4 regions of the Pseudocitrobacter sp. CD920760 genome follow, and region 1 is predicted to be linked to each of the others. Evidence: predicted binding sites of a transcription regulator. Region 1 holds the regulator's gene; each other region holds the start of a gene.
What was found. The regulator sigma-54, encoded in region 1, starts transcription at its own class of promoters, with help from an activator protein. The targets are predictions, from matches to a motif close to GTTGGCACANNTTTCGCTNT.

Region 1 (7,350 bases):
ACCGAATTTATTGAGAAAGCGGCGAAAATTCGCCTGCTGATCCTCGACGTCGACGGCGTGTTGTCCGATGGCCTGATTTACATGGGGAATAACGGCGAAGAGCTGAAAGCGTTTAACGTGCGTGATGGCTACGGTATTCGCTGCGCCCTGACGTCCGGAATCGAAGTTGCCATTATTACCGGGCGAAAAGCTAAACTGTTAGAAGACCGCTGTGATACGTTAGGAATTACCCATCTTTATCAAGGGCAATCCGATAAACTTATCGCCTATCGCGAGCTGCTCGGCAAGCTCGGTTTGCAGGCCGATGAAGTCGCTTATGTGGGCGACGATCTCATCGACTGGCCGGTCATGGCGGAAGTAGGTTTAAGCGTTGCGGTCAATGACGCGCATCCGCTGTTGCTGCCGCGTGCAAATTACGTCACCCGTATTGCCGGTGGGCGCGGCGCGGTCCGTGAAGTGTGCGATCTCCTGTTGCTGGCGCAAGGGAAGTTAGAGGAAGCCAAAGGGCAATCGATATGAGTAAAACCAGACGTTGGGTTATTATCCTGCTTTCGCTTGCGGCGCTCGTCCTCATTGGCGTGAATCTGGCCAGCAATGATGATGACGGTCAGGCGGTGGTTAACACCAACGACCCAACTTATAAAAGCGAACATACCGATACGGTGGTCTACAGCCCTGAAGGCGCGTTGAATTATCGGTTAATCGCAGAACACGTCGAGTATTTTTCTGACGAAGCTGTCTCGTGGTTTACCCAGCCGCGACTGACCACGTTTGACACCGATAAAGTGCCAACCTGGTCAATCAAAGCCGATAAAGCGAAGCTGACAAACGATCGCATGCTGTACCTTTACGGTCACGTTGAAGTTAACGCACTGACCCCTGACGCGCAATTGCGCAAAATTACGACGGATAACGCCCAGATCAACCTGGTCACCCAGGATGTTACCTCTGATGATTTGGTGACGTTATACGGAACGACATTTAATTCCAGCGGCCTGAAAATGCGCGGCAATTTACGCAGCAAGAACGCCGAGCTGATTGAAAAGGTTAGAACCTCCTATGAAATTCAGAACAAACAAACTCAGCCTTAAGCTGGCGCTCGCCGGTTCTCTGCTCGCAGCCAGCCTGCCGGCACTGGCACTGACTGGTGATACTGACCAGCCGATTCATATTGAATCCGATCAGCAGTCGCTGGATATGCAGGGCAATATCGTGACCTTTACCGGCAACGTTATTGTGACCCAGGGCAGTATCAAAATTAACGCCGACAAGGTGGTGGTGACCCGTCCTGGCGGCGAAAAAGGCAAAGAAGTGATCGACGGCTACGGTAACCCGGCGACCTTCTACCAGATGCAGGACAACGGCAAGCCGGTGAAAGGCCACGCCGCCAAAATGCACTATGAACTGCAAAGTGATTTCGTGGTGCTGACCGGTAACGCGTATCTGGAACAGGTCGACAGCAACATCAAGGGCGACAAAATTACTTACCTGGTTAAAGAACAGAAAATGCAGGCGTTTAGCGAAAAAGGTAAACGCGTAACGACCGTTCTGGTTCCGTCCCAGTTGCAGGACAAAAACAAAGACCAGGCTCCGGCACAGAAGAAGAGTAACTAATTCGTTATGGCGACATTAACTGCAAAGAACCTGGCTAAAGCCTACAAAGGCCGCCGCGTGGTAGAGGATGTCAGTCTGACCGTCAACTCCGGTGAGATTGTGGGTCTGCTTGGGCCGAACGGCGCGGGTAAAACCACCACCTTCTACATGGTGGTCGGTATCGTGCCGCGCGATGCGGGCAATATCATTATTGATGACGAAGATATCAGCCTGCTGCCGCTGCACGCCCGTGCGCGTCGTGGGATTGGCTATCTGCCGCAGGAAGCGTCCATTTTCCGTCGTCTGAGCGTGTATGACAACCTGATGGCGGTGCTGCAAATTCGCGACGATCTCACCAGCGAACAGCGCGAAGACCGCTGTAATGAGCTGATGGAAGAGTTCCACATCGAACACCTGCGCGACAACATGGGTCAATCGCTCTCCGGGGGCGAACGCCGCCGCGTAGAGATCGCCCGCGCGCTGGCCGCAAATCCGAAATTTATCCTGCTGGATGAACCGTTTGCGGGCGTTGACCCGATCTCCGTTATCGATATCAAACACATCATTGAGCACCTGCGCGACAGCGGTCTCGGCGTGTTAATCACTGACCACAACGTCCGCGAAACGCTGGCGGTGTGTGAGCGTGCGTATATCGTCAGCCAGGGGCAGCTTATCGCCCACGGCACCCCGACAGAGATCTTACAAGACGAACATGTTAAACGTGTGTATCTTGGGGAAGACTTCAGACTCTGATAGGGTAGAAGCATGAGAGAGGTTAGCCGGAGATTATCGCACTGAACATGAAGCAAGGTTTGCAATTAAGGCTCAGCCAACAGCTCGCCATGACGCCACAGCTGCAACAGGCTATTCGCTTGTTACAGCTGTCGACGCTGGAACTGCAGCAGGAACTTCAGCAAGCGCTGGAGAGTAATCCCCTGCTTGAGCAAACCGATATTCATGAAGAAATCGATGCCAAAGAGACGCCGGATAACGAAACGTTAGACAGCGCCGACGCGCTCGAACAGAAAGATATGCCGGAAGAGCTGCCGCTCGATGCCAGCTGGGATGAAATCTACACCGCCGGAACGCCCTCAGGCACTGGCGCAGATTACCAGGACGACGAACTGCCGGTCTATCAGGGCGAAACCACCCAGTCCCTCCAGGATTACCTGATGTGGCAGGTGGAACTCACGCCGTTTACCGATACAGACCGGGCGATAGCCACCTCCATCGTCGACGCCGTTGACGATACCGGTTATCTGACCGTCCCGCTGGAAGATATCCGCGAGAGCATGGGCGATGACGAAATCGGTCTGGATGAAGTCGAAGCGGTGCTTAAGCGGATCCAGCGATTTGACCCGGTGGGCGTCGCCGCCCGCGATCTCCGCGATTGCCTGCTTATTCAGCTCTCTCAGTTTGCCAAAGAAACCCCCCGCCTCGCCGAAGCCCGTCTGATCATCAGCGACCATCTCGATCTGCTTGCCAACCACGATTTCCGATCGTTAATGCGCGTCACGCGTCTGAAAGAAGACGTGTTGAAAGAAGCGGTGGATCTGATTCAGTCACTGGATCCGCGTCCGGGTCAGTCGATCCAGACCGGCGAGCCGGAGTACGTTATCCCTGATGTGCTGGTACGCAAAGTCAGTGGCCGCTGGGTGGTGGAACTCAACGCCGACAGCATTCCACGTTTGCAAATTAATCAGCACTACGCGGGCATGTGTAACAACGTCCGTAACGACGCCGACAGCCAGTTTATTCGCAGTAATCTGCAGGATGCGAAGTGGCTGATTAAAAGCCTTGAGAGCCGCAACGACACGTTGCTGCGCGTCAGCCGCTGCATCGTTGAGCAGCAGCAGGCGTTTTTTGAGTCCGGCGAAGAGTATATGAAACCGATGGTGCTGGCGGATATCGCCCAGACCGTCGAGATGCACGAGTCCACGATTTCACGCGTGACTACGCAGAAGTATTTGCATAGCCCGCGCGGTATTTTTGAGCTTAAGTATTTCTTCTCAAGCCATGTGAATACTGAGGGTGGCGGTGAAGCCTCATCCACGGCGATTCGCGCGCTGGTGAAGAAATTGATTGCCGCGGAAAATCCCGCGAAACCACTGAGCGACAGTAAGCTGACCTCCATGCTCTCCGATCAGGGTATCATGGTGGCCCGTCGAACCGTTGCGAAGTACCGAGAGTCTTTATCCATTCCGCCGTCTAACCAGCGTAAACAACTGGTGTGACTCAACTGATAAGGAAGACACTATGCAGCTCAACATCACTGGACACAACGTCGAAATCACTGAAGCCCTGCGCGATTTCATCAACACGAAATTCGTGAAGCTGGAACAGTATTTTGAGAGGATCAATCAGGTCTATATTGTGTTAAAAGTGGAGAAATTGACGCACATCTCGGATGCGACCCTGCATGTTAACGGGGGCGAACTTCATGCCAGCGCGGAAGGGCAGGACATGTATGCTGCTATTGATCTGTTGATCGACAAACTGGCGCGGCAGCTTAATAAACATAAAGATAAACTGAAACAACACTAATTGTCCGGGCGGTCGCCCGATGCCGGTAAAGTGTCGGGCGATGCTTAGGTGAAATTATGATAAATAACGATTCGGCTCTACAACTGAGCAATGTGCTTAACCAGGAATGTACCCGCAGTGCTGTTCACTGCCAGAGTAAAAAACGTGCGCTGGAAATCATCAGTGAACTGGCGGCAAAGCAGTTAGGTCTGCCTCCTCAGGTGGTGTTTGAAGCGATTCTCACCCGCGAGAAAATGGGCAGTACCGGCATTGGCAATGGCATCGCCATTCCACACGGTAAGCTGGAAGAAGATACGCTGCGCGCCGTGGGCGTTTTTGTGCAGCTTGAAACGCCGATCGCGTTCGACGCCATCGACAATCAGCCTGTCGACCTGCTGTTTGCTCTGCTGGTGCCTGCGGACCAAACCAAAACGCACTTACATACGCTTTCACTGGTGGCGAAACGTCTGGCGGATAAAACTATCTGCCGCCGCCTGCGCTCAGCGCAGAGTGACGAAGAGCTTTATCAAATCATCACCGAAACGGAAAACAGTGATGAAGCGTAAGGGAAATGAGTTCGTACTGAGGAGAAACGGTACATGGTACTGATGATCGTCAGCGGCCGCTCAGGCTCGGGTAAATCCGTGGCCTTACGGGCGCTGGAAGATATGGGTTTCTACTGTGTGGACAACCTGCCGGTAGTCCTGCTGCCAGAGCTGGCGAAAACGCTGGCCGACCGGGAGATCTCCGCCGCCGTCAGTATCGACGTGCGTAATATGCCGGAGTCGCCGGAAATCTTCGAAAAAGCGATGGAAAATCTGCCGGACGCATTTTCTCCACAACTGCTGTTCCTTGATGCCGATCGCAATACGCTGATCCGTCGTTACAGCGACACGCGCCGTCTGCACCCGCTTTCCAGCAAAAACCTGTCACTGGAGAGCGCCATCGACAAAGAGAGCGACCTGCTGGAGCCGCTGCGCTCACGCGCGGACCTTATCGTCGATACCTCCGAGATGTCGGTACACGAGCTGGCAGAAATGCTGCGTACCCGCCTGCTGGGCAAACGCGAGCGCGAACTGACGATGGTGTTTGAATCCTTCGGCTTCAAGCACGGTATTCCTATCGATGCGGATTACGTCTTCGACGTACGCTTCCTGCCAAACCCGCACTGGGATCCAAAACTGCGCCCAATGACCGGCCTCGATAAACCGGTTGCCGCATTCCTCGACAGGCATACGGAAGTCCATAACTTTATCTACCAGACCCGCAGCTATCTTGAGCTATGGTTACCTATGCTGGAAACCAATAACCGTAGCTATCTGACCGTGGCGATTGGCTGTACCGGCGGTAAGCACCGTTCGGTGTATGTCGCCGAACAACTGGCTGACTACTTCCGCTCTCGCGGTAAGAACGTGCAGTCTCGTCACCGGACGCTGGAAAAACGTAAATCATGACCGTAAAGCAAACCGTTGAAATCACCAACCGGCTGGGCATGCACGCCCGGCCAGCGATGAAGCTGTTTGAACTGATGCAAGGTTTTGATGCGGAAGTACTGCTGCGCAACGACGAAGGCACAGAGGCGGAAGCCAATAGTGTGATTGCGCTGTTGATGCTGGACTCCGCCAAAGGACGCCAGATTGAAGTGGAAGCCTCCGGCCCGCAGGAAGTCGAAGCGCTGGCCGCGGTTATTGCGCTGTTTGAATCTGGGTTTGATGAAGATTAAGTAGTCTCCCTTCCCCATGCCGGATGGCGGCTTCGCCTTATCTGGCCTACGAAAAGCTCCTCTACCGTAAAAACGCCATTTGGCGTTTTTTTTTATTATCCCTGTACAATTTGTGCGCTTTTTAGTCCAGGATTAACCTTAAGAAAACCTTAACAAGGTTCGTTTATGTTTCATTTAAGTTTGGTGTCGATACTGGTCAATTGTCAGCAAATAATTCCAGGAGCGCGTCATGTTACATTTATCGGATCACACCCCCCTGGGCACCGGAAGACATCGTAAATGTTATGCGCATCCGGATGATGCCCAACGCTGCATCAAAATCGTCTACAACAACGACGATGGCGGCGATAAAGAGACTAAGCGAGAGTTGGGCTACTACGCGCATCTCAATCGCTATCTGAAGGACTGGAGCGGTATTCCTCGCTATTACGGCACCGTTGAGACCGACTGCGGAACAGGTTACGTGTATGACGTGATCAGCGACTTTGACGGTAAACCGTCTATCACCTTAAAACAGTTCGCTGCGGAGTGTCGCTACGAAGAAGATCTGGTTGTGCTGCGTCAGATCCTGCGCTCGTTGAAGAAGTACATCACCGAAAACCACATTGTGACCATGACGCTGAAACCAGCCAATATTCTGTGCCATCGCATCAGCGAATCGGAAGTGGTGCCGGTTATCTGCGACAACATCGGCGAATCAACCTTTATTCCACTGGCCACCTGGTCAAAATGGTTCTGTCGTCGTAAGCAGGAGCGTCTGTGGGAACGTTTTATTGCCCAGCCGGTACTGGCAGCTGCACTGAATAACAGCAAGCCGCGCGAAGAGCGCAGCACGCTGGAGCTCTCTTCTCGTAAAGCTTAATGCAGTTGGTGGCGGGTCATGAAGGATTCGCCGCCGAGCTGACGCATCTGGCGCATTATCCACGCCTGGCGGCTACGCACGTAGCCTGAAGGGGCATCCGCTTTAAAGCGAATCGGGTTCGGTAGTACAGCGGCTAACAGCGCCGCTTCCGACATGGTCAGCCTGCTGGCGGATTTATGGAAATAGCGTTGAGCAGCGGCTTCTACGCCAAAGGTGCCCTCGCCAAACTCAGCGATATTCAGGTAAACGGTCAGAATACGTTTCTTACTCCAGACGGTTTCAACGCCTACCGTCAACCCCGCTTCCAGCCCTTTACGCAACCAGCTACGGCCATCCCACAGCAGCAGGTTTTTCGCTGTCTGCTGCGACAACGTCGACGCGCCGCGAATGCGGTTTTCGTTGCGTTCGTTATGCGAAAGTGCCTTTTCGATCGCCTGAACATCGAACCCCCAGTGCTCCGGGAATTTCTGATCTTCGGCAGCGATCACCGCCAGCCCCATCCACGGCGAGATTTCATCCATGCTGACCCAGTCGGAATGCGCCACATAATGGAAATCGCCGCTCAGCCAGGCGCTTAGCTGGCGCTCGACCATCACCGCAGAAAAGGGCACTGGCACAAAGCTGAATAGCGCGATGCCACCGCCCCAGA
Region 2 (7,350 bases), 550 kb from region 1:
AGCGCATGCGCGACGAGCTCTTTACCGGTACCGGATTCGCCGTTAATCAGCACGCTTATTGATGACCGGGAGAGTCGCCCGATAATGCGAAAGACGTCCTGCATCGCTGGCGCTTCACCGATAATATCGGCGGTAGGCCCGAACGCGGGCACATCGCGCGGCTGCTGCTGTTCCTGATAGTGGCTGATGGCACGTTCAACCAGCGCCACCGCCTCATCGATATCGAACGGTTTGGGCAGGTAATCGAATGCGCCTTGTTGATAAGCGCTGACCGCCGCATCCAGATCCGAATGGGCCGTCATTATGATGACCGGAAGCATCGGGTGACGCTGTTTAATCTGTTTGAGCAGCGCAAGGCCGTCCATGCCTGGCATACGAATATCCGACAGCAGCACGTCCGGCGTTTTGGTGGTGAGCGCGTCCAGCACCTCGTTGCCGCTTTCAAATGTAGTACAGCTTAAGCCCGCCCCGGTGAGTGCGCGTTCAAGCACCCAACGGATGGAGCTATCGTCATCTACGACCCAGACTATCCCTCGTTGCATAAACACACCTTATTTTCGAATTGGCAGGTAAACCGAGAACTCGGTATGGCCTGGCCAACTGGTAAATTCAATTTTTCCGGAATGCTGATCGATCAGGCTACGGGCGATGGATAAACCCAGCCCGGTGCCGCCTTCGCGGCCACTTACCATCGGATAGAACAGCGTGTCCTGTAAATGGGACGGAATGCCCGGCCCGTTATCTTCAACGTCAATGCGTGCCGCCAGGCGATAGCGCTCGCCGTGTAGCGTCAGCTGGAACGCGGTGCGGGTACGCAGAATGATTTCGCCGCCTTCTGGCCCTAATGCCTGCAATGCATTGCGAACAATATTCAGCAAAACCTGTTCAATCTGGTCGGGATCGTGCGGTAACTCCGGCAAACTCGGATCGTAATCACGCACCAGCCGCACGTTATCCGGCAGCTCCATCGACACCAGCGAAAAGACGCGTTCGGCCACTTTGTGGATACTTTCGGTCACGTGCATCCCTGGCTGTTGCGGCCCCAGCAGACGGTCGACCAGGTTACGCAGGCGATCGGCCTGCTCAATAATCATTTTGGTGTATTCGGTGAGCGACGGGTCGGGCAGTGCTCTGCTTAACAGCTGTGCTGCGCCGCGTAAGCCGCCGAGCGGGTTTTTAATCTCATGGGCTAAGCCACGGACTAAATCGCGTGCTGCAATCTGCTGGGCGTGCTGTAGCTGCTCCTGGCTTAAACGGCGTTGGTTATCCATCGGGGCCATCTCCAGCAAAATAAAGCCGTCAGGCAGCCGCTGAGCCGTCAGAGAGAGGATATGCGAGCGCCCGTCGATCACCAGCGTCACTTCGTTATCCGTGAAGCCCTGGCCCGTTTGCAGGCTCTCCTGCATCAAACCGATATTCAGCGAGAAATAGCTCAGCAGTTCCGGTAACGGCGTACCGAACAGTTTTCGCGAGCTTTGCGCCAGCAGCTGCTGCGCCGCCGGATTGGCGTAATGCACCGCCAGGTCGTCATCGACCAGCAGAATGCTATTAATTAAAGAATTGAGGATCTGCCCAGCATCGGGCAGCGCGCCGGTTGCCATTTAGCAGTCTCCTTAGATTGCACTGTTTTAGTGCATTATAGCTGGATGGACGGGAAAAAGGCGCTAACTACGCGTTTTTGTGGAGAAAAAAGCCCATCCAGAGATGGGCTAAAAGTTCCACGGCAACAACTTACTCAGCTTGTTCTTGCCGCCAGGCGGCGACAAGAAGTGGGCGGAGAATGACTAACTTAAATTAAACGCTGTAGTACAGCTCGAACTCTACCGGGTGCGGAGTCATGCGCACACGGTCATCTTCTTCGCGGCGCAGCGCGATGTAAGCATCGATGGATTCGTCAGTGAACACACCACCGGCTTTCAGGAACTCGCGGTCCAGATCCAGTTCTTTCAGTGCTTCTTCCAGAGAACCAGCAACCTGTGGGATCTCTTTCGCTTCTTCCGGCGGCAGGTCATACAGGTTTTTGTCCATCGCTTCGCCCGGATGGATTTTGTTCTTGATACCGTCAAGGCCAGCCATCAGCAGTGCTGCGAAGCACAGGTACGGGTTAGCTGCCGGGTCCGGGAAGCGCACTTCGATACGACGCGCTTTCGGGCTGGTAACAACCGGAATACGGATGGAAGCAGAACGGTTACGGGCAGAGTAAGCCAGCATAACTGGTGCTTCGTAACCCGGGACCAGACGTTTGTAGGAGTTGGTGGTCGGGTTCGCCAGGGCGTTGATCGCTTTCGCGTGTTTGATAACACCGCCGATGTAGTGCAGCGCCTGCTCAGACAGACCCGCGTATTTGTCGCCAGAGAACAGGTTTACGCCGTTCTTGGAGAGAGACATGTGGCAGTGCATACCGGAACCGTTATCGCCGAACATCGGTTTTGGCATGAAGGTCGCGGTTTTACCGAAACGGTGCGCAACGTTGTGAACGACATATTTGTAGATCTGAATTTCGTCCGCTTTTTTGGTCATGGTGTTGAAGCGGGTCGCGATTTCGTTCTGACCTGCCGTTGCCACTTCGTGGTGGTGAGCTTCAACAACCAGGCCCATTTCTTCCATGATCATACACATGGTAGAACGGATGTCCTGGGAAGAATCGACCGGCGGAACCGGGAAGTAACCGCCTTTCACGCCCGGACGGTGACCTTTGTTACCACCTTCGTATTTGGTGGAAGAGTTCCACGCGCCTTCGATATCGTCGATAGCCACGTGAGAACCGGAAATGGATGCGCCGAAGCGGATGTCGTCAAACAGGAAGAATTCTGGTTCTGGCCCGAACAGTACGGTGTCGGCAATGCCAGTGGAGCGCAGGTATTCTTCAGCGCGTTTCGCGATGGAGCGCGGGTCACGGTCATAGCCCTGCAGGGTACCTGGTTCCAGGATATCGCAGCGGATGATCAGTGTTGGTTCTTCGTAGAACGGGTCAATGAGTGCGGTAGATGCGTCCGGCATCAGAACCATGTCAGATTCGTTAATGCCTTTCCAGCCGCCGATAGAGGAGCCGTCAAACATTTTGCCTTCTTCAAAGAATTCGGCATTAACCTGATGGGAAGGGATAGTGACGTGCTGTTCTTTACCTTTGGTATCGGTGAAGCGCAGATCGACAAACTTCACTTCGTGCTCATTCAGCATCGTCAAAACGTGTTCAGCGGACATACTTTACATCTCCCGGATTTGTCATTGTCGTCGTGGTAACGAGGTCTTCAAACACTTCTTAAAAGTGGCGTTGTTGCCCTGAAATTTATAAAGCGAAATCTGTGCCAACTTTTAAATTACCCCCAAAAGGCGCTATCATGCGCATCATAGTGCAAAAGGGCTGCACCACGATGGTGTCATTGCACCAGTATAGTGCTTATATGTGAACATAGAGCACCATATTGGTGCAATTTGCGTTAAGGTGCCCTTTTTTCGCTCCGTGAAAGCGATCACAAAGGAACTCTGCAATACTTGTTTGCGGAGGATGTTTGTGATCCTGTTTTGTACTGCGATTAATCCGTGTACAATAACGCGCTATTTCTAATGCCCGAGGCAAAGTTGTGATCGAAAATTTGCGTAACATCGCCATCATCGCGCACGTTGACCATGGTAAAACTACCCTGGTTGATAAGCTGCTGCAGCAATCCGGTACGTTTGATGCACGTGCCGAAACTCAAGAGCGTGTGATGGACTCCAACGATTTGGAGAAAGAGCGTGGGATTACCATCCTCGCGAAAAACACCGCTATCAAATGGAATGACTACCGTATCAACATCGTTGATACCCCAGGGCACGCCGACTTCGGTGGTGAAGTTGAACGTGTAATGTCCATGGTAGACTCCGTGCTGCTGGTCGTTGACGCATTTGACGGCCCGATGCCGCAGACGCGCTTCGTGACCAAGAAAGCCTTTGCCTATGGCCTGAAACCTATTGTTGTTATCAACAAAGTTGACCGCCCTGGCGCGCGTCCTGACTGGGTTGTTGACCAGGTCTTTGACCTGTTCGTTAACCTTGATGCGACCGACGAACAGCTGGACTTCCCGATCGTTTACGCATCTGCGCTGAACGGTATCGCGGGTCTGGATCACGAAGACATGGCTGAAGACATGACCCCGCTGTATCAGGCGATTGTTGACCATGTTCCTGCGCCGGACGTCGATCTCGACGGTCCTCTGCAGATGCAGATCTCCCAGCTGGACTACAACAGCTATGTGGGTGTTATCGGTATCGGCCGTATCAAACGCGGTAAAGTGAAACCGAACCAGCAAGTGACTATCATCGATAGCGAAGGCAAAACCCGTAACGGTAAAGTCGGTAAAGTGCTGGGCCATCTGGGTCTGGAACGTATCGAAACCGACGTGGCTGAAGCTGGCGACATCATCGCTATCACCGGTCTGGGTGAGCTGAACATCTCTGACACCATTTGCGACACGCAAAATGTGGAAGCGCTGCCAGCCCTGTCCGTTGATGAACCGACCGTTTCTATGTTCTTCTGCGTAAACACCTCTCCGTTCTGCGGTAAAGAAGGTAAATACGTCACGTCTCGCCAGATCCTTGATCGTCTGAACAAAGAACTGGTACACAACGTGGCGCTGCGCGTAGAAGAAACGCCGGATGCTGACGCATTCCGCGTGTCTGGTCGTGGTGAACTGCACCTGTCCGTTCTTATCGAAAACATGCGTCGTGAAGGTTTCGAAATGGCGGTTTCCCGTCCGAAAGTTATCTTCCGCGAAATCGATGGCCGTAAACAAGAGCCGTTCGAAAACGTCACGCTGGACGTTGAAGAACAACATCAGGGTTCTGTGATGCAGGCTCTGGGTGAGCGTAAAGGCGACCTGAAAAACATGAATCCAGATGGCAAAGGCCGCGTACGTCTCGACTACGTGATCCCAAGCCGTGGTCTGATCGGCTTCCGTTCAGAATTCATGACCATGACTTCCGGTACCGGTCTGCTGTACTCCACCTTCAGCCACTACGACGATATCCGTCCGGGTGATGTGGGTCAGCGCCAGAACGGTGTACTGATCTCTAACGGCCAGGGTAAAGCAGTTGCGTTCGCACTGTTCAGCCTGCAGGACCGCGGTAAGCTGTTCCTGGGTCACGGTGCTGAAGTTTATGAAGGCCAGATCATCGGTATTCACAGTCGTTCTAACGACCTGACTGTAAACTGCCTGACCGGTAAGAAACTGACCAACATGCGTGCGTCTGGTACAGACGAAGCAACGGTTCTGGTTCCGCCGGTTAAAATGACGCTGGAACAGGCTCTTGAGTTCATCGATGACGACGAACTGGTAGAAGTTACCCCAACTTCTGTCCGTATCCGTAAACGTCACCTGACCGAGAACGACCGTAAACGCGCGATGCGCGGTGCGAAAGAAGAGTAATCCTCCTCTTTAACGTATGAAAAACCTGCCAGCGATGGCAGGTTTTTTTTTGCCTTCACGTCACGGCAAGCGCCTTTTTATCCCCCTTTTAAATGCAGGGTTACTGCTTAAGAGAGCTTTGTCACAATTATCCGCAAAGTTCTGCGGCGCTGTTTGCGTTCGTTTTCGCCGTGAGCGTAAGATGCATCATCTGGTTTAAACCAATAGGATTAAAACAAGCAATGACGGAAAATCAGTCCACCGTTGAGAATGCCAAAGAGAAGTTAGATCGGTGGTTAAAAGATGGCATTACCACGCCGGGCGGAAAGCTCCCTTCTGAAAGAGAGTTGTGCGAGCTGCTGGGCATCAAACGTATGACGCTGCGCCAGGCATTGTTGAACCTTGAGGCGGAATCAAAAATCTTCCGCAAAGACCGTAAAGGCTGGTTCGTCACGCAACCGCGTTTCAATTACAGCCCCGAGCTGTCGGCAAGCTTTCAACGCGCGGCCATTGAGCAGGGTAGAGAGCCCTCATGGGGATTTACGGAGAAAACCCGTATTACGGATCTGCCGGAAATGCTGCTGCCTCTGACGGCGGCGACGCCCTCTGAGACGCTTTATCGCGTAACAGGGTGGGGCGCGCTGGAAGGCCATAAAGTCTTCTATCACGAAACGTATATCAATCCTGAAGTGGCACCAGGCTTTATCGATCAACTTGAAAACCACTCTTTTTCCTCGGTTTGGGAAAAATGCTATCAAAAAGAGACCATCGTAAAAAAATTAGTGTTTAAACCCGTCAGAATGCCGGGTGATATCAGTAAATATCTGGGTGGCTCTGCCGGCATGCCCGCTATTTTAATTGAAAAGCACCGGGCCGACCGGAATGGCAATATTGTACAAGTAGACATTGAATATTGGCGGTTTGAGGCGGTTGACCTCATCATTAATCTGTAGGTGTTTTATGCTCACAATAAATAACGCAACAAAAATTCTACAACGTGTCGATAATCTTCCTCTTTATCTGCATGCCTATGCGTATCATTTAAATATGCGTCTTGAACGTGTATTACCGGGTGACTTGCTGGATATTGCTTATGAGAATCAGCTACGTGGTGTAAAAATTCACGTACTGGATGGCGAGCGCTTCTCGCTGGAAAATATGAGTGATAGCGAACTGACTGCTTTTGGTGAGAAAGCCCGCCAGCTCAATCTGGATGTGCATATCGAAACCAGCGCTTCCGATAAAAAAGCGATCGATCTGGCTGCCGGCATTGCCTTAAAAACGGGCGCGTCATCGGTCCGTTTCTATCCGCGCTACGAAGGGCATTTGCAGCAAGTGATGTCGGTGATTGCCCGTGATATCGCGTACATTCGCGATACGTATCAGGACAGCGGATTGACCTTCACTCTTGAACAGCATGAAGACCTGAAGAGCCACGAGCTGGCGACGCTTATTCAAGACAGCGGGATGGATTCTCTCTCCTTACTGTTTGATTTTGCAAACATGATTAACGCCAACGAACATCCTTTGGACGCGTTAAAAACCATGTCCCCGCATATCACCCAGGTGCATATTAAAGATGCGCTGATCGTCAATGAAGACGGCGGGCTGGGGCATAAAGCCTGTATTTCCGGGCAGGGTGACATGCCATTCAAAGATCTGTTAACCAACCTTATCTGCCTGGGTGATGAAGAACCGCAGGTGATGGCTTACGGCCTCGAAGAAGAGGTGGATTATTATGCTCCGGCATTTCGTTTTGAGCACGAAGGTGATAATCCGTGGATCCCCTATCGTCAAATGAGTGAAACGCCATTACCTGAACAAAGTGCGCTGGACGCTCGGTTGAGTAAAGAAAAGCAGGATGCGGTGAATCAGATAAATTATGTTCGGAGCGTGTTGCAACAAATAAAACAAGAGGCGACGCATCTTCTAAATCACTAATAAGCTTTAAATTTATTAGCAG
Region 3 (7,350 bases), 510 kb from region 1:
CTGATGCGATAGTCGTCGTTAATCTCACCCTGCGCGTTCACTTCGTCCTTCGCACCCAGCCCGTTTTCCACTAAAAACAGCGGCTTCTGGTAGCGGTCGTACATCATGTTCATGGTGATGCGCAGCCCCAGCGGGTCGATGCCCCAGCCCCATTCGCTGGCCTGGATGTGCGGGTTTTTCAGCGATTTCACAATGTTCGCCGCGTTGGTGTTATTGGCGTTCATCTCGGCAGATGCGCAGCGAGACGCGTAGTAGCTGAACGACACGAAATCGACGGTATTTTTCAGGATCTCGTCATCGCCCTCGGCTTTCTCAATCACCACGCCTTTTTCGCGGAATACGCGGGCGGAGTAAGAGGGATACGCGCCACGCGCCTGCACATCGATAAAGAACAGGTTTTCGCGGTCTTTCTCCAGCGCCATCCACACATCTTCCGGCTTGCAGGAGTAAGGGTAGAAATTGCCGCCCGCCAGCATGCAGCCAACCTGGTTTTGCGGGTTAACCTCGTGGGCGATTTTGGTGGCCAGCGCGCTGGCAATAAGCTCATGGTGCGCCGCCTGATACTTCACCTGATCCTGATTTTCACCGTCTTCAAACACCAGCCCGGCACCGGAGAAGGGGCTGTGCAGCATGATGTTGATTTCATTGAAGGTGAGCCAGTATTTTACCAGCCCGTCAAACGCTTCAAAGCAGGTGCGCGCGTAGCGAGTGAAGAACTCGACCATTTTGCGGTTGCGCCACGAGCCGTACTCTGTCACCAGATGCATTGGCACATCGAAGTGGCATAACGTGACCAGCGGTTCGATGCCGTACTTTTTACACTCTTCAAATACCGCGCGGTAAAACGCAATGCCTTCCGCGTTCGGCGTCAGCTCATCGCCGTTGGGGTAAAGACGCGCCCAGGCAATGGAGGTGCGAAACACGGTAAAGCCCATTTCCGCCATCAGGGCGATATCTTCTTTGTAGCGATGATAAAAATCGGTCGCCTGATGGCTGGGGTAAAACTCATCGTCACGCAGGCTAAAGCGTTTTTCCAGTCCCAGCTTAACCGGCAGGCGATTTGCGCCATGCGGGATCATATCGACCGTGGTCAGGCCTTTACCGCCTTCAAGATAAGCCCCTTCGCACTGGTTGGCGGCCAGTGCGCCGCCCCATAAAAATCCTTCTGGAAATGTCGACATGCGTTTCCTCATTAAATGTTTTGTTAATCAAACAGTTGCTGGCACTGCGGCCTGACGCGTGCGGGCATCGGCGGCAGCTTCTTCGACCGGGATATCTTCAAAGCCCAGGATCAGCGTCAAAATAAAGGAGAGCACCACCGCCAGCGCCATCACGCCAAAGACCCACACAATGGTCATCGGATTTGCTGGGTCAAAGAACTGCACGCTGGTGAACAGGCCGGGAGCCGCCATCGAGTGACTGGCAAGCCCGGCAATACCTGCAACGGCACCGCAGATAAAGCCGCTGATCAGGCTGGCGATTAACGGGCGTTTCAGCCTGACCGCCACGCCGTACAGCGCCGGTTCAGAGATACCCGCCAGAATTGCCGAGGCCGCCGCAGCCAGCGCCGTCTGGCGCAGTTCCGGGTTTTTGGTTTTCCACGCCACCGCCAGCGATGAGCCGCCCAGTGACAGGTTCGCGCCAATTTCCGACGGCATTACCATGCCCTCTTTACCCGTTTCGGCGATGGTTTGAATAATGGTGGGCGTAAAGACGCGGTGCATCCCGGTCATTACCAGCAGCGGCCACAGCGCGCCCATAATGGCGACCGACAGCCAGCCGAGATAGCCGTGAATAGTGTAAACCAGCGCAGAAATGCCGCTGCCGATCCAGATTCCAATCGGGCCGATGAGCAGGATCGCCAGCGGGGCGGCAATCAGCACAATCAGCATCGGCTTAAGGAAGTTTTTCGTTACCGCCGGGGTGATGCGATCCACCCAGCGTTCGATGTACGACAGGCACCAGGTCATCACCAGCGCCGGAATAACCGTATAGGTATATTTCACCGCCGTGACCGGCACGAAGGCAAATTCCACGTACTCGCCCTGCGCGGCTTTCGCCATCAGTTCGATAAAGCTCGGGTGCACCAGCACGCCCGCAATGGCGATGGCCAGCGACATGTTGGTTTTGAATTTCACGGCGGCAGAGGCGGCAACCATCAGCGGCAGGAAGAAGAATGCCCCGTCGCCAATCACCGTCAGGATAGTCAACGTCGGTGCGCCTTTGGTGAGCACGCCGGACATTTCGAGGATCATCGCCAGCAGCTTGACCATCGATCCGCCGATTATCGCCGGGATCAACGGCGACATGGTGCCGATCAACGCATCAAGGATCCCCGCGCCGATGCGCTTCAGCGTTATCTTCGGTTTCCCCTGCGGTACGGCAGGCTGCAACTCCCCCGGTAGCAGACTCACCACTTCCCGATATGCCTGGGAAACGGTGTTGCCGATGATCACCTGGCACTGGTTAACGCTGCGCACCACGCCGAGCACGCCGCTCAGGCTTTTCAGCGCGGGGCTATCCACCCGTGAATCGTCTTTCAACACGAAGCGCAGACGCGTCATGCAGTGGGTCACTGCGCTGATGTTGCTGACGCCGCCGAGTAAATCGACGATGGACTTCGCCAGCGCCGCGTAGTTTTTGGACATCGGATTCTATCCTGTTTTTATCTGTAGGGGACTCACCGCCTGGGCGATGAAACGTTGCATAGGAAACCGGTTCCACAAAATCATGAAGAGTTTCATAATCTATGGCAAGAGAGTAAAAATTCATTTTTTAAATTTGTGATGGCGATCGCCGTGTATGGCAAAAGCTGAAAAAGGGCAGTGTCTGAAGTACACTGCGCCCATCATTTTTGACGAGGGAAGCGAAATGGCGACGATGCTGGAGGTGGCAAAGCTGGCTGGCGTGTCGAAAGCGACGGTCTCACGCGTACTGACCGGCAACGGCTATGTGGGTCAGGAGACCAAAGACCGGGTCTGGCAGGCGATTGAAGAGTGCGGCTATCGGCCTAATCTGCTGGCGCGCAATCTGGCGACCAAACGCACGCAAACGCTGGGGCTGGTTGTCACCAATACCCTGTATCACGGCGTCTATTTCAGCGAGCTGCTGTTTCACGCCGCGCGGATGACGGAAAACCAGGGCCGCCAGTTGATCCTCGCCGACGGTAAACACAGCGCGGAAGAGGAGCGGGCGGCGATTCAGTATCTGCTCGATATGCGCTGCGACGGCATCATCATCTACCCGCGTTTTCTCAGCGTTGACGAAATCGACGAGCTGATTCAGCAGCATGAACAGCCGGTGCTGGTGCTCAACCGTCGCCTGCGCCGTAACCTCAGCCACTGTGTGTACTGCGACCAGGCGCGTACCAGCCAGAATGCGGTGGAGAAGCTGATTGCACAGGGGCATCGCGATATCGCATTTATCACCGGTTCGCTTGATTCGCCAACCGGCATTGAACGCTTGTCGGGCTACAAAGCCGCTTTAGCTGAACACCATATTCCATTGCGTGATGCGCTGATTGTCGAAGGGAAATGGACGCCAGCGACCGGTCTGGCGGGTGTTGATATACTGCTTGAGCGCGGCGTTAACTTTAGCGCGCTGGTCGCCAGCAACGATGACATGGCCATCGGGGCGATGAAACAGCTTCAGTCGCGCGGCCTGCGCGTGCCGGAGCAGGTCTCCGTCGTCGGTTTTGATGATATCGCCCTTGCGCCGTACATGCTGCCATCGCTCTCCAGCGTTAAAATCCCGGTGACAGAGATGATTCAGGAGATTATCCATCGCCTGATTTTCATGCTCGACGGCGGCGAATTCAAACCACAACCTTCCTTCCTCGGCGAGCTTATCGCACGCGATTCCCTCGGCACAGGCCCGCAGGGTTAATCTCGTCACCTGTCATCGTCACTCGTGACGATGACAGGGTTAGACACAGCGCTTCAAATAAAAAATCCTTAATAAACAGCGTAATAAAAGTTGGCGCGAATAATGCATTCTCCGGCTCATTCATTGTCATTGCTGGAGAATTTGATGAACCGTTTCATCATTGCAGATGCGAGTAAATGTATAGGCTGCCGGACATGCGAAGTGGCATGCGTGGTCAGCCACCAGGCCGAACAGGATTGCGCCGCGCTGACGCCGGAATCTTTCCTGCCGCGAATTCACGTCATTAAAGGCGTGAACGTCTCTACCGCGACCGCGTGCCGACAGTGCGAAGACGCGCCGTGCGCGAACGTCTGCCCGAACGGCGCGATTCGCCGCGAAAAAGGTTTTGTGCATGTGATGCAGGAACGCTGCATCGGCTGCAAAACCTGCGTCGTGGCCTGCCCGTATGGCGCGATGGAAGTGGTCGTGCGCCCGGTTGTCCGCAACAGCGGCGCGGGTCTCAACGTGCGTGCCGAAAAAGCCGAAGCCAACAAATGCGACCTTTGCTTCCACCGCGAGCAAGGCCCGGCCTGTATGGAAGCCTGCCCGACGCACGCTATTTTCTGCGTTGACCGCGACAAGCTTGAGCAAATCAGCGCCGAAAAACGTCGCCGCGCTGCGCTCGATACATCTATTTCCCTGTCGTTTTAATGATCCTCCGTTTCACTTTTAACAGGTCTGTTACTGATGAAAAAAATTACAAGTGTTTGTCCGTATTGTGGTGCTGGCTGCAAACTGAAGCTGGTTGTCGATAACAATAAAATCATCCGCGCGGAAGCTGCCGACGGGAAAACTAACCAGCATGAACTGTGCCTGAAAGGCTATTACGGCTGGGATTTCCTGAACGACACCAAACTGCTGACGCCGCGCCTGACGCAGCCGATGATCCGCTATGAAAAAGGCGGCAAGCTGACGCCAGTGAGCTGGGATGAAGCCATCAGCTATACGGCAAAACGCTTAGGCGAGATCAAAGCGAAATTCGGTCCGCGCGCCATTATGACCACCGGGTCATCGCGCGGTACCGGGAATGAAACCAACTATGTGATGCAAAAATTTGCGCGCGGCGTACTGAATACCAATAACGTCGATTGCTGCGCGCGCGTCTGCCACGGTCCTTCTGTCGCAGGCTTGCAGGAAGCGCTCGGCAACGGCGCGATGAGTAACTCCATCGAAGACATTGAAAACTCAAGCTGTCTGCTGGTCTTTGGCTACAACTGCGCCGATTCGCACCCTATCGTGGCGCGTCGCGTAATCAAAGCCAAAGAGAAAGGCGCGAAAATTATCGTCTGCGACCCGCGTCGCATTGAAACCGCGCGTATCGCCGATCAACATCTGCAAATCAAAAACGGCTGCAACATGGCGCTGGTGAATGCGTTTTCCCATGTGCTGCTGGAAGAAAATCTCTACGACAAAGAATATGTTGCGCGCTACACCACCGGCATCGACGAGCTGCGTGAAATCGTGAAAGATTATGCGCCGGAAGCGGTGGAAGCGCTGACCGGCGTGACGGCGCAACAAATTCGTCAGGCGATGCGTACCTACGCGGCGGCACCAAGCGCCACCATTATGTGGGGCATGGGCGTCACTCAGTTTGGTCAGGCCGTGGATGTGGTCAAAGGGTTGGCAACGCTTGCGCTGCTCACCGGTAATCTGGGACGTGAACATGTCGGCGTCGGCCCGGTGCGTGGTCAGAACAATGTGCAGGGCGCGTGCGACATGGGGGTGATCCCCAACCAGTTCCCCGGTTATCAGGACGTGGTCGATGCCGACGTGCGGGCGAAATTCGCCAAAGCATGGGGTATTGACGCCAGCCTGATGGACGACAAAGTGGGCGTGCGCATTACTGAAGTGCCGCATCTGGCGCTGGAAGGGAAGGTGAAAGCCTACTACATCATGGGTGAAGATCCGCTGCAAACCGAAGCCGACTTAGGCCTGGTGCGCAAAGGGTTCGAAGCGCTTGATTTCGTGGTGGTGCAGGACATCTTTATGACCAAAACCGCCGAGCAGGCCGATGTGCTGCTGCCCGCCACTTCCTGGGGCGAACACGGTGGCGTCTTCACCTGTGCCGACCGTGGCTTCCAGCGTTTCGAAAAAGCCATCGAACCAAAATACAACGTCAAACGCGACTGGGAAATTATCAGCCTGATTGCCCAGAAAATGGGCTACCCGATGCATTACGACAATAACCAGCAAATCTGGGACGAAATGCGTGAGCTTTGCCCGCTCTTCTTTGGCGTGACTTACGATAAAATGGGCGACATGGGGCACGTTCAGTGGCCGTGTCCGACGCTTGATCACCCAGGCACGCCGTATCTTTACGCAGGCAATCAGTTCGATACCCCGGATGGCAAAGGGCATCTGTTTGCTGCACCGTGGCGTGCGCCAGCCGAATGCCCGGATGATCAATATCCGCTGGTACTGTGCACCGTGCGTGAAGTGGGGCACTACTCCTGCCGTTCGATGACCGGTAACTGTGCGGCGCTGCAATCGCTGGCCGATGAACCTGGCTTTGTGCAGATTAACCCGCAGGATGCGCAGAAGCTGGGCGTCAAAGACAAACAACTGGTGTGGGTGGCGTCGCGTCGCGGTAAAGTGATCACGCGCGCCAACGTCAACGAGCGTATCAATCACGGCAGTGTCTATATGACCTACCAGTGGTGGATTGGCGCCTGTAACGAACTGACCCAGGACAACCTCGATCCCATCTCTAAAACGCCGGAAACCAAGTACTGTGCGGTGAATATCAGTGCGATTGAGGATCAAAACTGGGCGGAAAACTACGCGCTGGAAAGCTACCAGTCGATGAAATCCCGCCTGCGCGAGGCGGTAGCAGGGTAATGAATGACGATAACGCATAACGGCGTCGAAATCCGCATTCGCGGTAAAGTACAGGGGGTGGGCTTCCGCCCCTTTGTCTGGCAACTGGCTCAGCAGCAGGCGCGCGTGGGCGATGTCTGCAACGACGGTGCGGGGGTGCTCGTTCGTTTGCTGGGTGAAGAAGCGGATTTCCTTGCCGCGCTTCATCAACACTGCCCGCCGCTGGCGCGCATTGATGAGACGCAGGTGCAGCCTTATGTGTGGCAGAACGTGCCTGACGATTTCGTGATCCGCGAAAGCGGCGCGGGGGCGATGAGCACGCAGATTGTCCCGGATGCGGCAACCTGCCCGGCGTGTCTTGCGGAGATGAATGACCCGCAGGAGCGCCGTTATCGTTATCCCTTTATCAACTGTACCCACTGTGGCCCACGTTTCACCATTATCAACGCCATGCCGTACGACCGTCCGCTGACGGTGATGGCGGCGTTTCCGCTGTGCTCTGCCTGCGAGGCGGAGTACCGCAATCCTTACGATCGTCGCTTTCACGCCCAGCCGGTGGCCTGCGCCGAGTGCGGCCCGTGGCTGTCGTGGTATGCCGGGGGCGAACCG
Region 4 (7,350 bases), 1.9 Mb from region 1:
CTCCCCTGGCATCGGGTGGTGAATCGTCATGGCACGATTTCCCTTACCGGCCCTGATTTACAGCGTCAGCGTCAGGCGCTGCTCGCCGAGGGCGTGCAGGTATCAGGCGGCGGGAAGATTGATTTGCAGAAGTATCGCTGGATCTACTAAAAAAATGCCCTCACGAGGAGGGCATTGAAAGACTTATGGGATTTGCGTCGGCGCCGGGTCCGAAGAAGACGGATTAACCTGGGTCGGCGACGTTGATGGCACGGTCGTTGCCGCTCCACCGCTCTGCTGCATCGGCACGGCCGTCTGCTGTACCGGAACCAGCGTCAGGTCAGCTTTGGTGCCGCCCTGGTTGATAATCGGCTGCACGGTATCAGTAATAAAGATCAGCTTATCATTCAGCGTAATGGCTGCGCTCAACAGAATACGGGCATTAGGCTGAATGTCCGCCGGGTTGAACGGCAGCACAAAGCTAAACGGTGCCTGTTTCCCTTCGGTGCGCGTCACTTTCTGGGCGATAACTTTGGACGGCGCATCCGCGAGCGACGCATCAGAAACGGTAACGGTCAGCACCGCATCCGGTGGCAGAGCTACTTTCTGACGGATCCATACAGTACCCGTGACACTCGGCTGCTGAATCGCCGCTTGCGTCGCACCCGCAGCACTCGGATTCGGCGCCGGGGTCTGGATGTCAGCACTCTTATCTGCACAGGCAGACAGGGCGACGGCGATGGCTATTCCACTTAACATTGGCACGATTTTCATTGCGTTCTCCTTTTCGCTCATGCATCCGCAGGATTTTTTCCTGCCAGAGCGACCATTCATAAACAGTCATAACGGGTTAAGTGTGGCACAGATCTCCTTTTTTTTCCTGCAAACTGCCCTTTATTCAGACTTTTGCACCCATCGGACCAGCTGCAAAACTGCGTTATACTGTGCTAATCCCTCGCCGCGGCGATGATAAAAATTATTGAGGAAATTTATGAGTCAGGCGCTATCTAACTTACTGGCATTGTTGAATCTGGAAAAAATCGAAGAAGGATTATTCCGCGGGCAGAGCGAAGATTTGGGGCTGCGTCAGGTATTTGGCGGCCAGGTTGTGGGTCAGGCTCTTTATGCCGCAAAAGAAACGGTTCCCGTTGAGCGCCTGATTCACTCATTCCACAGTTACTTCCTGCGCCCTGGCGACAGCCTGAAGCCGATTGTCTATGACGTCGAAGTGCTGCGCGACGGTAACAGCTTCAGCGCTCGCCGCGTGTCGGCGATTCAGAACGGTAAACCCATTTTCTATATGACCGCGTCATTCCAGGCGCCAGAACCGGGCTACGAGCATCAGAAAACCATGCCCGATGCCCCCGCGCCGGAGAGCCTGCCGTCAGAAACCGATATCGCCCGTTCACTGGAACATCTGTTGCCGCAGGTGCTAAAAGATAAATTCCTCTGCGAGCGCCCGCTGGAGATTCGCCCGGTTGAGTTCCACAACCCGCTGAAGGGCCACGTCGCGGAGCCAAAACGTCAGGTCTGGCTGCGTGCTAACGGGACGGTGCCGGATGATTTACGCGTACATCAGAATCTGCTGGGCTATGCGTCCGATCTCAACTTCCTGCCGGTCGCGCTTCAGCCACACGGCATTGGTTTCCTGGAAAAAGGGATGCAGGTCGCGACAATTGACCATTCCATGTGGTTCCACCGTCCGTTTAATCTGAATGAGTGGCTGCTGTACAGCGTGGAAAGTACGTCCGCCTCCAGCGCACGTGGCTTTGTGCGCGGCGAGTTCTATTCTCAGGATGGCGTACTTGTGGCATCGACGGTACAGGAAGGCGTGATGCGTAATCGCGGATAAGATTACGTTTGAAAGCAAAAAAGCCTCCGCAAGCGGAGGCTTTTTTTGTTAGCACTGATTAGGCGTTGTACGCATTTTCGCCGTGGCTGTTGACGTCCAGCCCTTCGCGCTCCTGCTCTTCCGGAACGCGCAGGCCCACAGTGAGGTCTGCCACTTTGTAGCCAACGAATGCCACAATGCCCGACCAGACAATGGTGATGGCGATGCTTTCCAGCTGTACCAGCACCTGATGGCCCATGGTGACGCCTTCCGCATAACCCACGCCGCCGAAGGAGGTAGAGGCAAAGATACCGGTCAGGATACAACCCACGATGCCACACACGCCGTGAACGCCGAAGACATCGCAAGGATCATCCACACGCAACCAGCGTTTCAGGATGGTGACGCCCCACAGCCCGGCCAGACCCGCAACGATACCGAGGATCAACGCGCCGCCGACACCGATAAATCCACACGCAGGTGTAATGCCCACCAGGCCTGCAATCGCCCCGGAACACGCGCCCAGCAGCGACGGTTTACCGCGCAGCGCCCACTCACCGAATACCCAGCCCAGAATCGCAGCCGCGGTTGCCACTACGGTGTTCACGAAAGCCAGACCGGCAATTTCATTCGCCGCACTCGCTGAACCGGCGTTGAAGCCAAACCAGCCGAAGTAAAGGATGGCAGTCCCGATAAACACCATCGGCAGGTTGTGCGGTTTGAACGCTTCTTTGCCAAAGCCGACACGTTTGCCAATCAGATACGCCCCGACGAGACCCGCAACCGCCGCGTTAATGTGTACAACCGTACCACCCGCGAAGTCCAGCGCGCCGTGCGAGCCCAACAGACCGCCGCCCCACACCATGTGCGCAATCGGAATATAGGAGAGCGTCAGCCAGATAACCACGAAAATCAGCACCGCTGAGAAGCGAATACGTTCCGCCAGCGCGCCGACAATCAGCCCTACGGTGATGCAGGCGAACGAGCCCTGGAAAGCAACGTGAATATACTGATAAAACGTGCCCATCGGCGCGGTTATCGCAATACCTTTCAGCATCACCCAGTCAAAGTTACCGAAGAAGCTGCCGCCGGTACCGAAGGCCAGCGTGTAGCCGTAAACCACCCACAACACGCAGACCAGCGCGAACGTCACTGCCACCTGTGTCAGCATAGAGAGAACGTTTTTCCCACGAATCAGGCCACCGTAAAACAGGGCAATTCCCGGAATGGTCATAAACAGCACCAGCGCGGTACAAATCATCATAAAGGCGTTATCGGCTTTATCGATCGTCGCCGGAGCCGCCATCGCCAGGCCCGGCAACAGCGCCAGAGCCGCCAAACCGGTTTTCAATTTTGCTATTTTCATTTTCTCGATCCCTATCACTGTGCGCCAGGAATTACAGTGCCGCTTCGTCGGCTTCGCCGGTACGAATACGAATCACACGTTGCAGCTCGGCGACGAAAATCTTACCGTCGCCAATTTTTCCGGTGTACGCCGCCTTGCTCACCACATCCACGACTTCATCAAGCTGGTCGTCGGCAATCGCGACGTCAATCTTCACTTTCGGCAGGAAGTTCACGCTGTACTCCGCGCCGCGATACAGCTCGGCATGCCCCTTCTGACGACCGAAGCCCTTCACTTCCGTCACGGTCAGTCCCTGAATACCAATTGAAGACAGCGCTTCGCGGACGTCTTCGAGTTTGAATGGTTTGATTACCACGGTAACCAGCTTCATAGATCCCCTCCAGTCAGAATTCGGTAATGGCTGCTGCTACACGAGATAGATAAAGCAAGGGGCGTGCCAGAAATGAAAATTGAGAAAAATGGGCGGGTAACGGCATGAGGCGAAAGGTCATGCACGCGTTTTAGTAAGAAATGAAACAAAAACGCACCATGCGAGTGCAGGGTGCGTTTTAAAATTGCACGCGCTGGTGCGTCTGTTAGTAAATTGCTTAAAAAAAGTGCATCAGTCCGTTAATGATGGTCAGCTAAGCGCAAAGTTCCGTTCACTTTATGTTTTGCGCAATATGTAACATCTGAGTCAGTGAACGGGCAAAGGGGGGCAACCGCGCCCCCCTTCGCAATTCCAGCGGGGACTCATCGGTTTCAGATACACCGGTTTTTGCTGTTAACGTAAAGGCCGCACCGCTGTTGGTGGCGTCAAAATCGCCGAAGCGTTCCCTGGAGACCGGGGCAGCCCACATGGATGTGGGCTGAGGGCGCGGCTTTACAGGGATGTTACCTCGCGCCCGACCCGAAAGCCGTAAGGGATAAGCTGAGGGAACCGCGAAGCGGCGATTTTTCCGCCGGAGCCTGGGGGTGCAGGGGGCGGCGGCGATTGGCCGCCCCCTGCGTGCTCCCTGCGCCTGCACGATTTATATGGCATGGAGCCAGACAGGAGCGCAACGGGGAGATGCTCTGAAAAGTGAATCGGCCCTTAACTGACCAGCATCACATCAAGCAGTCAGCGTTTCATCCTGTGCACTGGCGGCAAGCTCTTCCCCGGCCAGTTGAAGCTGATACATCTGCCAGTATCGGCCTTTGGCTTCCAGCAGTTGCTGATGCGAGCCCTGCTCCACCGCCTGCCCGCGATGCAGCACCATGATGGTGTCAGCATCGACGATGGTGGAAAGGCGGTGCGCGATCACCACGAGTGTGGTGTGTTCACGCACGGCAGCCAGCGCCTGTTGAATGGCCTGCTCGGTACCGGAATCGATATTGGCGGTGGCTTCATCCAGAATCAGCACCTGCGGGGTATCAACCAGCACGCGCGCCAGCGCCAGCAACTGTTTTTGCCCGACAGAGAGATTGTTCCCCTGCTCGCCCAGCGGCGTATAGATACCATCGCTCAGCCCACGCGCCAGTTCCGCCAGTTGCACCGTTTCCAGCGCCTGCCATACCTGCGCTTCGCTGATATCACGGCCAAGCGTGACGTTCGCGAAGAAAGAGTCCGCCAGGACAACCGGGTCCTGCTGCACCATGGCGACGCCCTGGCGCAGCACCTGATGACTCAAACTGCCAAGCGGACGACCGCCCAGGCGAATTTCACCTGAATTCGGCGGGTAATAGCCCATCAGCAGACTGGCAAGCGTGCTTTTCCCGCTGCCCGTATGCCCCACCAGCGCCACAAAACTGCGCGAGGGAATCGACAGCGAGATATCCTGCAACACCATCCGGTCATCGCGGTAAGCAAAGGAGACGTTATCAATTTCAATGTCGCCGCTTTCCAGCGGACGGGCATCATCGCCGTAGGTCTGGCGCGGCCTGTCCATCAGCTCAAATACGCGCTCCCCGGCGACCACCGCCTGTTGCAGCATTGACTGCTGGGTGGTGAGTTCAATCAGCGGTTCATTGAGACGGCCCAGGTAGCTGATAAACGCATACAGCACACCCACCTCAATCGTGCCCACCGACGTAAAGCCAAACAGCATCAGCAGACCGCACAGTATCAACGTAGAGAAGAGGCTGAGCAGCGGACGCAGCAGGAAGCCATCCAGACGCAGCGTTTGCATACGCGCAAGATAGTGCTGACGGCTATGCTCACCGATGCGTTCGCCAAAGCGTGCCTGCTGACGGAACTGCTGGATCACGCTCATGCCGTTGATCACTTCGTTAAAACCGTCATTGATATCCGCCAGATACGTCCGCACCCGGCGCACGATAGGCGTGCTGTAGCGTTGGTAAATCACCATCACCGTCAGTACTGCCGGGAAGATGCAAACCGCCACCAGCGCCATGCGCCAGTCGAGGCTGAACATCGCCACCAGCATCGCGCCAATCAGCGCGGCGCTGCGCAGCACCGTCGCCACGACGGTGACGTAGAGATCGCGGATCACCTCCGTGTCGTTAGTCACGCGGGAAATCAGTTGCCCGACAGGTTGAGTATCAAATTCACTCAGCGGCTGACGCAGCGCGGCGTCCATCACGTCACTTCGCAACTGTTGTACCACCCCCACCGCCGCGCGATTAAACAGCAGCGATTGGTTATAGTGCAACGTCGCCGCCAGCAGTTGCAGGCCGATATACGCCGCCGCCAGCCCCGCAACGGTGCCCAGCGGCAACGTGTGTTTCGCCACCATGTTATCGATGAAGTAGCTTATCAGCACCGGCCCGGAGACTTCCGCCGCTGCCGCTACCCACAACATCACCACGGCAATAGAGAGCGGTTTGCGCCACGGTGAGCCGTAGGCCAGCAATCTTTTTAATGTCGGCCACAGTTGACCAAAATTACGCATCGGTCACCTCCGACGGTTCTTCATCCAGCGCCGCTTCCAGTTGCTGATAGCGATACATATCACGATACCAACCCGGCTGCGTCACCAGCTGTTCATGCTGCCCGCGCTGGCACAGATGCCCGTGCTGCATCACGATGATTTCACTGGCTTCCGTCAGCGCCGACAGACGATGCGCGCTGATAATCACCGTGCGGCCTTCGCCCCACTGGCGCAGGTTATGCAAAATTTGGTGTTCGGTACGACCGTCCACCGCCGAGAGCGCATCGTCGAGGATCAGGATTTCGGCGTTGAGCAAGAGCGCGCGCGCAATCGAAATGCGCTGCTTCTGCCCACCGGAGAGCATCACCCCACGCTCGCCCACTTCCGTGTCGTAACCCTGCGGCAGACGCAGAATATCCTCATGGACGCTGGCAAGTCGGGCGACGTGTTCAATCTCTTCTTGTGTCGCGCCGGGGCGACCAAGGGCAATATTATTTCCTACGGTATCGGAAAAAAGGAACGGTGTCTGACTGACTACCGCCAGGCGGCTGCGCCAGGCATCCAGTTTGAGTTTTGGCAGGGCGATATCGTGAAAATCGATTTCGCCTTTTTCCACGTCGAAGTGGCGCTGAATCAGCGACAGAATAGTGGATTTGCCGGAGCCCGTTGGGCCGCAAATGCCCAGCATCTGCCCCGGTTGCAGCGTGAAGTGGACTTTCGTCAGCGTCGCTTTTTCCGTTTGCGGATAATGGAACTGGTCAATGGCGACCTTCAGCACGCCGCGCCCGTCCGGCACCGATTCGGTGCCGTCATTGACCACCGGCGCTTCCATCAGCATGGCGCGAATACGGCTGTAGGCGGCGCTGCCGCGCTCGACGATATTAAACATCCACGCCAGCGCCAGCATCGGCCAGATCATTAAGCCAAGATACATCACAAAGCTGGTCAATTGACCGAGCGTCAATGTTCCCTGCATCACCATCCAGCTTCCGCCGCCAATTGCCAGCAGATTTGCCATACCGATGGCGATATAAATCGTCGGGTCAAAACGGGCGTCAATACGCGCCACGCGCATATTCTTCGCCCCGGTATCCGCCGCATCGGCGGCGAACAGCGCCGACTGGCGATCTTCCAGGCCAAAGGCTTTAATCATGCGAATACTGGTCAGGCTCTCTTGTGTGCGGTCGTTCAGGCTGGAGAATGCCGCCTGCGCCAGCTTGAAGCGGTTGTGCAGCATGTCGCCATAGCGCTTAATCGCCAGCGCCATAATCGGCATCGGTAACAGCGCCAGCAGCGTGAGTTGCCAGCTAATTTGCGTGGACATC

Region 2: the regulator sigma-54 is predicted to act here: its motif matches at 3,294-3,313, upstream of glnA (glutamate--ammonia ligase).
Region 3: the regulator sigma-54 is predicted to act here: its motif matches at 3,975-3,994, upstream of hydN (electron transport protein HydN).
Region 4: the regulator sigma-54 is predicted to act here: its motif matches at 3,598-3,617, upstream of glnK (P-II family nitrogen regulator).

What each region holds. Positions count from the first base shown of each region.
Region 1 covers NZ_CM173490.1:4,631,676-4,639,025, forward strand. The annotation lists gene kdsC (3-deoxy-manno-octulosonate-8-phosphatase KdsC) at 1-519, shown strand, start outside; gene lptC (LPS export ABC transporter periplasmic protein LptC) at 516-1,091, shown strand; gene lptA (lipopolysaccharide ABC transporter substrate-binding protein LptA) at 1,060-1,614, shown strand; gene lptB (LPS export ABC transporter ATP-binding protein) at 1,621-2,346, shown strand; gene rpoN (RNA polymerase factor sigma-54) at 2,394-3,827, shown strand; gene hpf (ribosome hibernation promoting factor) at 3,850-4,137, shown strand; gene ptsN (PTS IIA-like nitrogen regulatory protein PtsN) at 4,194-4,682, shown strand; gene rapZ (RNase adapter RapZ) at 4,716-5,570, shown strand; gene npr (PTS phosphocarrier protein NPr) at 5,567-5,839, shown strand; gene yrbL (PhoP regulatory network protein YrbL) at 6,069-6,701, shown strand; gene mtgA (monofunctional biosynthetic peptidoglycan transglycosylase) at 6,698-7,350, opposite strand, start outside.
Region 2 covers NZ_CM173490.1:5,180,455-5,187,804, reverse strand. The annotation lists gene glnG (nitrogen regulation protein NR(I)) at 1-542, opposite strand, end outside; gene glnL (nitrogen regulation protein NR(II)) at 552-1,601, opposite strand; gene glnA (glutamate--ammonia ligase) at 1,795-3,204, opposite strand; gene typA (ribosome-dependent GTPase TypA) at 3,585-5,408, shown strand; gene AC1MKH_RS24495 (GntR family transcriptional regulator) at 5,630-6,340, shown strand; gene AC1MKH_RS24490 (sugar phosphate isomerase/epimerase family protein) at 6,348-7,328, shown strand.
Region 3 covers NZ_CM173490.1:4,118,808-4,126,157, reverse strand. The annotation lists gene AC1MKH_RS19320 (6-phospho-beta-glucosidase) at 1-1,181, opposite strand, end outside; gene ascF (PTS cellobiose/arbutin/salicin transporter subunit IIBC) at 1,209-2,648, opposite strand; gene AC1MKH_RS19310 (LacI family DNA-binding transcriptional regulator) at 2,872-3,885, shown strand; gene hydN (electron transport protein HydN) at 4,030-4,575, shown strand; gene fdhF (formate dehydrogenase subunit alpha) at 4,612-6,762, shown strand; gene hypF (carbamoyltransferase HypF) at 6,766-7,350, shown strand, end outside.
Region 4 covers NZ_CM173490.1:1,285,816-1,293,165, reverse strand. The annotation lists gene AC1MKH_RS05765 (MGMT family protein) at 1-150, shown strand, start outside; gene AC1MKH_RS05760 (YbaY family lipoprotein) at 184-753, opposite strand; gene tesB (acyl-CoA thioesterase II) at 971-1,831, shown strand; gene amtB (ammonium transporter AmtB) at 1,890-3,176, opposite strand; gene glnK (P-II family nitrogen regulator) at 3,208-3,546, opposite strand; gene AC1MKH_RS05740 (SmdB family multidrug efflux ABC transporter permease/ATP-binding protein) at 4,268-6,046, opposite strand; gene AC1MKH_RS05735 (SmdA family multidrug ABC transporter permease/ATP-binding protein) at 6,039-7,350, opposite strand, start outside.